DNA from 2 places in the Streptomyces tirandamycinicus genome. Region 1 is predicted to be linked to the other one. Evidence: riboswitches for the same ligand, from Rfam matches in the RefSeq annotation. Region 1 holds a riboswitch; the other holds the start of a gene.
The links. A riboswitch is a leader RNA that binds a small molecule or an ion and turns the genes downstream of it on or off. The one in region 1 is predicted to bind S-adenosylmethionine.
Positions count from the first base shown of each region.

Region 2: another riboswitch for S-adenosylmethionine. It lies ahead of DDW44_RS04030 (aminotransferase class V-fold PLP-dependent enzyme); the one in region 1 lies ahead of thrC (threonine synthase).

Region 1 covers NZ_CP029188.1:3,127,012-3,131,229, forward strand. Annotated here, with positions in the region: gene DDW44_RS13775 (MoaD/ThiS family protein) at 399-674, opposite strand; gene thrC (threonine synthase) at 671-1,963, opposite strand; SAM riboswitch class I at 1,981-2,127, opposite strand; gene DDW44_RS13785 (glucosyl-3-phosphoglycerate synthase) at 2,263-3,222, shown strand; gene DDW44_RS13790 (DUF7927 domain-containing protein) at 3,312-4,218, shown strand, end outside.
Region 2 covers NZ_CP029188.1:927,571-931,788, reverse strand. Annotated here, with positions in the region: gene qcrB (cytochrome bc1 complex cytochrome b subunit) at 1-157, shown strand, start outside; gene trpD (anthranilate phosphoribosyltransferase) at 312-1,397, shown strand; SAM riboswitch class IV at 1,472-1,589, shown strand; gene DDW44_RS04030 (aminotransferase class V-fold PLP-dependent enzyme) at 1,870-3,417, shown strand; gene DDW44_RS04025 (Lrp/AsnC family transcriptional regulator) at 3,639-3,920, opposite strand; gene DDW44_RS04020 (rhomboid family intramembrane serine protease) at 3,917-4,218, opposite strand, start outside.

The DNA of each region.
Region 1 (4,218 bases):
CGCGGACCCGGGTCAGACCTCACCCAGCGGTTTCCCAGTGCCCGGAGGGGCATCAGGACGACCCATGGGCGTGCGCCGGAACGCGTCGACCGCGGCTGAATGTATCTGTCCAACTGCCGTCTGCAACAGGTCAATCGGACGAGAATTCCGGGCAGGACCGAAAGGACGAATCAGGAGAAGTACCGGCATTCCCGGGCAAGTCGGGCCGGGCAAAGCGCACTTACTGCGCATAATGCTCGAATACTTTGGCTGTTTCTTGTCGTGCGCGAAGGCGTTCTCATATGCGCCTGGCACACGCAGCGGAGGGGGCTTCCCCAACTCTATCGCGCTCAACCATGCAGAAAGGCCCCCTCCGCAGAGCTTGCGGAGGGGGCTCTTCTGCTGACTCTGCGTGGCGATCAGCCGCCGGCCACCGCGGGGATGATCGACACACCGGCGCCGTCCGGCGTCGCCGTCTCCAGGCCCTGCTCGAAGCGCACGTCGTCGTCGTTGACGTACACGTTCACGAAGCGGCGGAGCCGGCCCTGGTCGTCCAGGACCCGGGCCGCGATGCCCGTGTGGTTCTTCTCCAGGTCGGCGATGACCTCGGCGAGGGTGGCTCCCTCGGCCGGGACCTCGGCCTGCCCTGCGGTGTAGGTGCGGAGGATGGTGGGGATGCGGACGTTGACGCTCATGCGAGGCCAGCCTCTCGGAAGGAGTCCAGGTTGGGGCGGATGACTGCGGACATACCCGTGGTCGGGGCCACCGCGTCGAGGGTCTTGAGGCCGTCACCCGTGTTGACGACCACCGTGGTGAGGGCCGGGTCGATCACCCCGGCCTCGATCAGCTTCTTCGCCACGCCGAGGGTCGTGCCGCCCGCGGTCTCGGTGAAGATGCCCTCGGTGCGGGCCAGCAGCTTGATCGCGTCCACGATCTCCGCGTCGGTGACGTCCTCCACGGCGCCGCCGGTGCGCCGGCAGATGTCCAGCACATAGGGGCCGTCCGCCGGGTTGCCGATCGCCAGGGACTTGGCGATGGTGTCCGGCTTCTGCGGCCTGACCACGTCGTGGCCGGCCTTGAAGGCGGCGGACACGGGGGAGCATCCCTCGGCCTGGGCGCCGAAGATCCGGTAGGGCCGGTCCTCCACCAGGCCCAGCTTGATCAGCTCCTGGAGCCCCTTGTCGATCTTGGTGAGCTGGGAGCCGGAGGCGATGGGAATGACGATCTGGTCCGGCAGCCGCCAGCCGAGCTGCTCGCAGATCTCGTACGCCAGCGTCTTGGAGCCCTCGGCGTAGTACGGACGGAGATTGACGTTGACGAAGCCCCACCCCTCGCCCGCCGGGTCGCCGATGAGCTCGGAGCAGAAGCGGTTGACGTCGTCGTAGTTGCCCTCGATGCCGACCAGCTCGCCGCCGTAGACGGCGGCCATCACGACCTTGCCCTGCTCCAGGTCGTGCGGGATGAACACGCAGGAGCGGAAACCGGCACGGGCGGCCGCGGCGCCGACCGCGCCGGCCAGGTTGCCCGTGGAGGAGCAGGAGAGCGTCGTGAAGCCGAAGGCGCGGGCGGCCTCGATCGCCTGGGCGACGACCCGGTCCTTGAAGGAGTGGGTCGGGTTGCCGGAGTCGTCCTTGACCCAGAGTCCGCCGGTGACGCCGAGCTCACGGGCGAGGTTGTCGGCCGGGACGAGCTGGGTGAAGCCCGGGTTCAGGTTCGGCTTGCCCGCCACGTCCGCGGGCACGGGAAGCAGCGGCGCGTAGCGCCAGATGTTGTCCGGACCGCTCTCGATCCGCTTGCGCAGCTCCTCTGGATCGCCGCTCGGCAGGTCGTACGCGACCTCGAGCGGCCCGAAACACGCCTCACAGGCGAAGATCGGACCGAGGGCGAAACGCTCACCGCACTCGCGGCAGGAGAGCCCGGAGGCGGGACCCAGGTCGACGGTGTCGGCAGAATCGGAAGTGGTGGCGACGGTCTGCACAGCCATGGAGGCGAGGCCCTTTCTCCTCATCTTCCCCGCGGCGCATCTCGCCGCGAGACGGAATTGGCACCTTCCCTAGCCGTGAGCCTCGGCCGCGACGCGCGGCGAGATCGGCTGGAGGGTTGCCGGGGCTTCAACGGGCCGTGTCCCTCTGCCCCTCTGGATGAGCGGTATTCGATTGTGTCCGCGCGGCGACGGTGTCCGCGCGGTGACCCCGACATGCATCGGCGGTCCGCGTTGTTCAAGACTGTAACCGAACCCCCGGACGCTTGAGACGGTCGTCCGATCCGCGAGATGGAGATCACGTGCTGGAAGAGGTGGAGCGCTGGCTGGCCCGGCGGTCCTGGTCGGTGGCGGACCGCCCACTGGGCCGGCTGCTGTCCGCCAAGCAGGGCACCACGGTCAGCGTGGTGCTCCCCGCGCTGAACGAGGAGGCGACGGTCGGGGAGATCGTCGCCGTGATCCGGCGGGAACTGATGACCGGCGCGGTGCCGCTCGTCGACGAGCTGGTCGTCGTCGACTCGGGGTCGACGGACCGCACCGCCGAGGTGGCGGCCCGGGCCGGCGCCCGGGTGGTGCACCGGGACGCGATACTCCCGCGCGTCCCGGCCGTGCCCGGCAAGGGCGAGGTGCTGTGGCGCTCCCTGCTGGCGACCGCCGGTGACGTCGTCTGCTTCGTGGACGCCGACCTGAGGGAGTTCTCCGCCGACTTCGTCTCCGGGATCGTCGGCCCGCTGCTGACCGACCCCGAGGTGCAGTTCGTCAAGGCGATGTACGACCGGCCGCTCGGCGGCGCGCCCGGCCAGGGCGGCAGGGTGACCGAACTGGTGGCGCGGCCGCTGCTCAATCTGCACTGGCCGCAGCTCGCCGGATTCGTCCAGCCCCTCGGCGGGGAGTACGCGGCGCGGCGCTCGCTCCTGGAGCGGCTGCCGTTCCCGGTCGGCTACGGGGTGGAGCTCGGCCTGCTGGTGGACGCGCTGCACACGGTGGGACTCGACGCGCTGGCGCAGGTGGACGTGGGCGTACGGGTGCACCGCCACCAGGACGGCCAGGCACTGGGCCGGATGGCGGCGGCCATCTACCGCACCGCCCAGCTGCGCCTCTCGCGCGGTCACCTGGTCCGCCCGGCGCTGACCCAGTTCGAGCGCGGCGAGGGCGGGTTCGTGCCGCGGACGCACGCGGTGGACACGGAGGAGCGGCCACCGATGGGGGACGTCGCCGAGTACGCGGCCCGGGCGGGACGGCGCAACACGGGCGCGGCGTAACACGGCCCAGCCGGGATGATTGCCTACATTTCGGACTTATGGGCAATGTGAGATCACAGGGCGCTCGGGTCTCCCGTCCGGTCAGGGCCGTGCCCGGACTGGACCGGACGAGGGGCCGCGGACGCAGCAGAGGCAATCGGTCCCGGCTCCTCGGGGCCCTGGCGGTCGCCGCGGGTACCGCGGCCGCCACGACGGGCTTCGCGCCGGCGGCTCCCGCCCTGACGGCGCCGGCCCCCGATCTGGAGGTCACCAAGTCGGCGTCGGCGACGAGGGTCGCCCTCGGGGACACCCTCACCTTCACCATCAAGGCGACCAACAACGGCGAGCGGGACCTCCCCGACGTGCGCTTCACCGACGATCTCGGTGGCACCCTCGACGACGCCGTCTACGACCGCAACGCCCGGGCCACCCGCGGCCGGGTCGCGTACGACGAACCCGTGCTCTCGTACACGGGTGCCATCCCGGCCGGCATGTCGGCGACCGTCACGTACTCGGTCACCGTCGGCGGCGAGGACGGCGGCGACGGCGGTGACGGCCGGCTCGGCGGCGGCCTGGAGGTCCAGTCCCCGCGGTCCAACTGCGCGGCCGGCACCCGGGACGCCCGGTGCACGGCGGCGCCGGTGGCCGAGGAGGTCGGGGAGCTCGGAGCCCCCCGGACCGGCTTCGGCGACGAGGAGAGCCACGACCACAGCCTCGAACAGGGGCATGAGGACGGCCAGGACGAACCGGCCGCGGACGACGCCGACGGGACGGACGGCGACGGGACGGACGGCGACGGGACGGACGGCGGCGAGGAGGCACCGGGCGTTCCGCCCGCCCCCGGCGGCCCCGGCAGCCCGGCGGGCACCGGGCACGCCGGTGCCCCGGGCCACGACGGCGAGGAGAGGGTCGTCGGCCAGATCGCCGCGGCGGGCCACGACAGCGAGCGCCTCTGGCTGCTGGGTGGAGTGGCCCTGGCGCTCTCGGCCGCCGGCGCGATCGCACTCGCGGCGACGC
Region 2 (4,218 bases), 2.2 Mb from region 1:
CCCGACGGTCGACGAGAACGGTGTGGAGCGGAAGGTGTCGCGCACCGAGCGGCTCCGGGCACGTCTCAGCAAGGCGTACTACGGCAAGGACAACCAGGTCGCGAAGCCGACCGTCGAGGAGTACAAGGAGATCACGAGCGGCCACGGCCACCACTGATCCCCCGCGCTGATCGCGGCGACCGCCACCGCCGGGGCAGCCCCGGCGACCGCCGTACGAAGAGCCCCGTCCATCCCCTGGACGGGGCTCTTCGCCGTCCCGCCGGCCGATAGGGTGGGAGGCATTCCCATCCGCACCGGACCCAGGAGGGACCATGAGCGCTGTGACCCCCGCAGACGGGGGTGCCCCCGGCGAAGCGCGATCCACCGCGGCGGGCCTCTCCTGGCCCGTGGTTCTGGACTCCCTGCTGTACGGGCGCGACCAGAGCGCGGAGGCGACCGCCTGGGCCATGGACCGGATCCTGCGCGGCGAGGCGACCGACGCGCAGATCGCCGGGTTCGCGGTGGCGCTGCGCGCCAAGGGCGAGACCGTCGAGGAGATCTCCGGGCTCGTGCGGACGATGTACGAGCACGCCCGGACGATCGAGGTGCCCGGGGAGACCGTCGACATCGTGGGCACGGGCGGCGACGGCGCCAGGACCGTGAACATCTCCACCATGTCCGCGATCGTCGTGGCCGGCACCGGCGCGAAGGTGGTCAAGCACGGCAACCGGGCCGCGTCGAGCGCGAGCGGGGCGTCGGACGTCCTGGAGAAGCTCGGCGTCAATCTGGAGCTGACGCCGGAGCGGGTCGCGGCGGTCGCCGGCGAGGCGGGGATCACCTTCTGCTTCGCGGTGAAGTTCCACCCGGCGCTGCGGCACGTCGCGGCGGCCCGCAAGGAGCTCGGCATCCGCACCACGTTCAACTTCCTCGGGCCGCTGACCAACCCGGCCCGGGTGAGGGCCCAGGCCACGGGTGTCGCGGACGCCCGGATGGCCCCGATCATGGCCGGTGTGCTCGCCGCGCGCGGCTCCAGCGCGCTGGTCTTCCGCGGCGACGACGGCCTGGACGAGCTCACCACGACGGCGACCTCGCGGGTGTGGGTCGTCCGGGACGGCGCCGTGCGCGAGGAGTCCTTCGACCCCCGGGACGTGGGCGTCGAACTGGTCCCGGTCGAGGCGCTGCGCGGCGCGGACGCCTCGTACAACGCCGATGTCGCCCGCCGGCTGCTCGCCGGGGAGGGCGGGCCGGTACGGGACGCGGTCCTGCTGAACTCGGCGGCGGCGCTGGCCGCGCTCGGGAACGGCGAGGGCGATCTCGTCGAGCAGTTGCGGGCCGGCATGGCGCGGGCCGCGGAGTCCATCGACTCGGGCGCGGCCAGGCGTGCGCTGGACCGGTGGGTGGCGGCGAGCCACGCGTGACGTGCGGCGGGGCGCGGTCCGGATGGCGGACCGCGCCTTGCGCGCCGCGGCACCTGTGGCAGGATGCTTCCCAAGGTCATGAGTGACAGCGACTACGGCCCCGGCCCGCTGTCCGGCAACCCTCCGTCCGTGGCGGGGTGCCCCGGGTGAAGACCAGGCCGCAGGCAGCGAGGTCTGCGGCAAGCGCGGACCCCGCGGACATCGGTGAATGTCGCATCCCTGGGGTCCTGGTCCTCGAGGGAGCTGTCTCGTGAGCAAGCGAATGCGTTAGGCCACGTCCGTGAGCGCCGCCGGCCCGTAGGGCGGGCGGGACGCCGCGGACACGGCCCCGGGCCGTCGGCCCTTCCCCCTCCGCACGCCGCCCGGGCGTGCGTCGAGGCAACACCCGTACGCGGAGCGGCCGCCCCGTGCCGCCGTCGCGCCGTGCGGGTTCCCCACGCCAGCTCGCCCCTACTCGCCGGGAGACACCGCCATGTCCGTGCGCCTCCACACCACCGAGATCGCCGCCACCGCCACCGCCACCGCCACGTTCACCTCGGCCCCTGCCCCTGCCTCCGGCACGTCGTCGGCGGCGCCGACCGCCGCCGCCGAGGTGCCGCGCCGCGGCGCCCCGCTGCCGGTCCTCGGCCGGGACGTCACCGTCCCGCTCGTGACCGGCGGTGAAGTCACCTACGCCGCACTCGACTACGCGGCCAGCGCCCCGGCCCTGCAGCGGGTGTGGGACGACGTCGCCGCGTACGCCCCGTACTACGGCAGCGTCCACCGCGGTGCCGGGTACCTCTCGCAGCTGTCCACCGACCTGTTCGAGAGCAGCAGGGCCACCGTCCACGCGTTCCTGGACTGCCGCGAGGACGACCAGGTCGTGTTCACCCGGTCGACGACCGACTCGCTGAACCTGCTGGCCGGCGCGCTCCCCGACGGCTGCGAGGTCTTCGTCTTCGAGACCGAGCACCACGCCTCCCTGCTGCCCTGGACGAACGCGCGCGTGACGTACCTGGACGCCCCGCGCACCCCGCAGCAGGCGGTCCGGACGCTGGAGTCGGCGCTCGCCGGCCGGGACCTCAGCGTCCCCGCCCTGGTCTGTGTGACCGGCGCGTCCAACGTGACCGGCGAGCTGTGGCCGGTACGGGAGCTGGCGGCCGCGTCCCACGCCCACGGTGCGCGGATCGTGCTGGATGCCGCCCAGCTCGTCCCGCACCACCCCGTCTCCGTCCGGGACCTGGATGTCGACTGGGTCGCCTTCTCCGGGCACAAGCTGTACGCGCCGTTCGGGTCGGGGGTGCTCGCCGGGCGGACGGACTGGCTGCGGGACGCCGAGCCGTACCTCGCGGGCGGCGGTGCCTCGCGGACGGTCGCACGCCGCGCCGACGGCGGTGTGGACGTCGAGTGGCACACCAGCGCCGCCCGCCACGAGGCCGGCTCGCCGAACGTCATCGGCGTCTACGCGATCGCCTCCGCCTGCAGGGCGCTGACGGAGGCCGGGTTCGACGCCCTCGTCGACCGTGAGCGGCACCTCGTCGAGAAGGTCCTCACCGGGCTCGCCGAGGTGCCCGGGGTCAGGGTGCTGTCGCTGTTCGGCGGCGACACCCCCGCGCGCTCGGAAGGCGACACTCGCGCGCGTGCCGCCGCGGGGACCGCCGGCCGGGTCGGCGTCGTCTCCTTCGTCGTGGACGGCTGGAACAGCTCGCACCTCGCCGCCGCGCTGTCGGCCGAGTACGGCATCGGGGTGCGCGACGGGCTCTTCTGCGCCCACCCGCTGGTGCGGACGCTGCTGGGCGGCGACCCGGGGCAGCCCGGCGAGTGCGGTGCCCCGGAGGCCGTGCCGGGCGAGCGCGGTGAGGCGGCGGCGCCCGCGGCGGAAGGCGCCGGGAGGCCGCTGAACGCGATCCGGGTCAGCTTCGGTGCCGGTACGCCGGACGAGCACGTGGAGCGGTTCGTGCGCGCGGTCAAGGAGCTGGTGCGCGACGGTGCGCGGTGGAGCTACCGCACCGAGGACGGGCGCTGCGTGCCCGCCGTGTGAGCGGCGCGGGGCGGCGGCGCGCGGGGGCGCCCGGTCCTCCGGCCTGACGGGCCCACCGGCGGGTGGCCGGGAGCTCGGGAGGCCCGGGTGGGCCGTCCACGGGGCCGGGCCCACCGGCCGCTCGACCGGCCGGGGGCGCTGTGGGCCGGGCCGCGCCGCGGCCCGTTCGGCGTCCGGTCCGTTCGGCGCCCGGCCCCCTCGGCGTCCGGGCCGCCTCCGGCCTACGCGTCGAGCCCGATCGCGAACGCCGCCTCCAGGTCGTGCTGGGAGTACGTACGGAACGCGACATGCGTGTCGGTCGCCTCGACGCCCGGGATCTTGCTGATCCGGCCCGGGATCACATCGGCCAGGTCGTCGTGCTTCGCGACCCGGACCATCGCGATCAGGTCGTATGTGCCGGTGACCGAGAAGACCTCGCTGACGCTGTCCAGGGAGGCGATCGACTCGGCGATCTCGGGGATGCGGTCCACGCTGGTCTTGATGAGCACGATCGCGGTGATCACGGCTGTCCTTCTCCCTCGGTGGCCGCTGCTTGGGCCTTCACTCTAGCGGCCTGCCGGAAGCGGCCCCACGCGTAGAGGAAGCCGATCCCGAAGCCCACCAGATGCGCCAGATAGGCCACCCCGGGGCCCGAGGACGAGCTCTGCGCCTCCGCCAGCCACTGCAGCACGAACCAGAAGACCAGCACGATCCAGGCGGGGAAGCGCAGCGGCAGGAAGAACAGGAAGGGATAGAGGCTTGTCACCCGCGTCCTCGGGAAGAGGCAGAGAAAGGCGCCCAGCACGCCCGAGATCGCTCCGG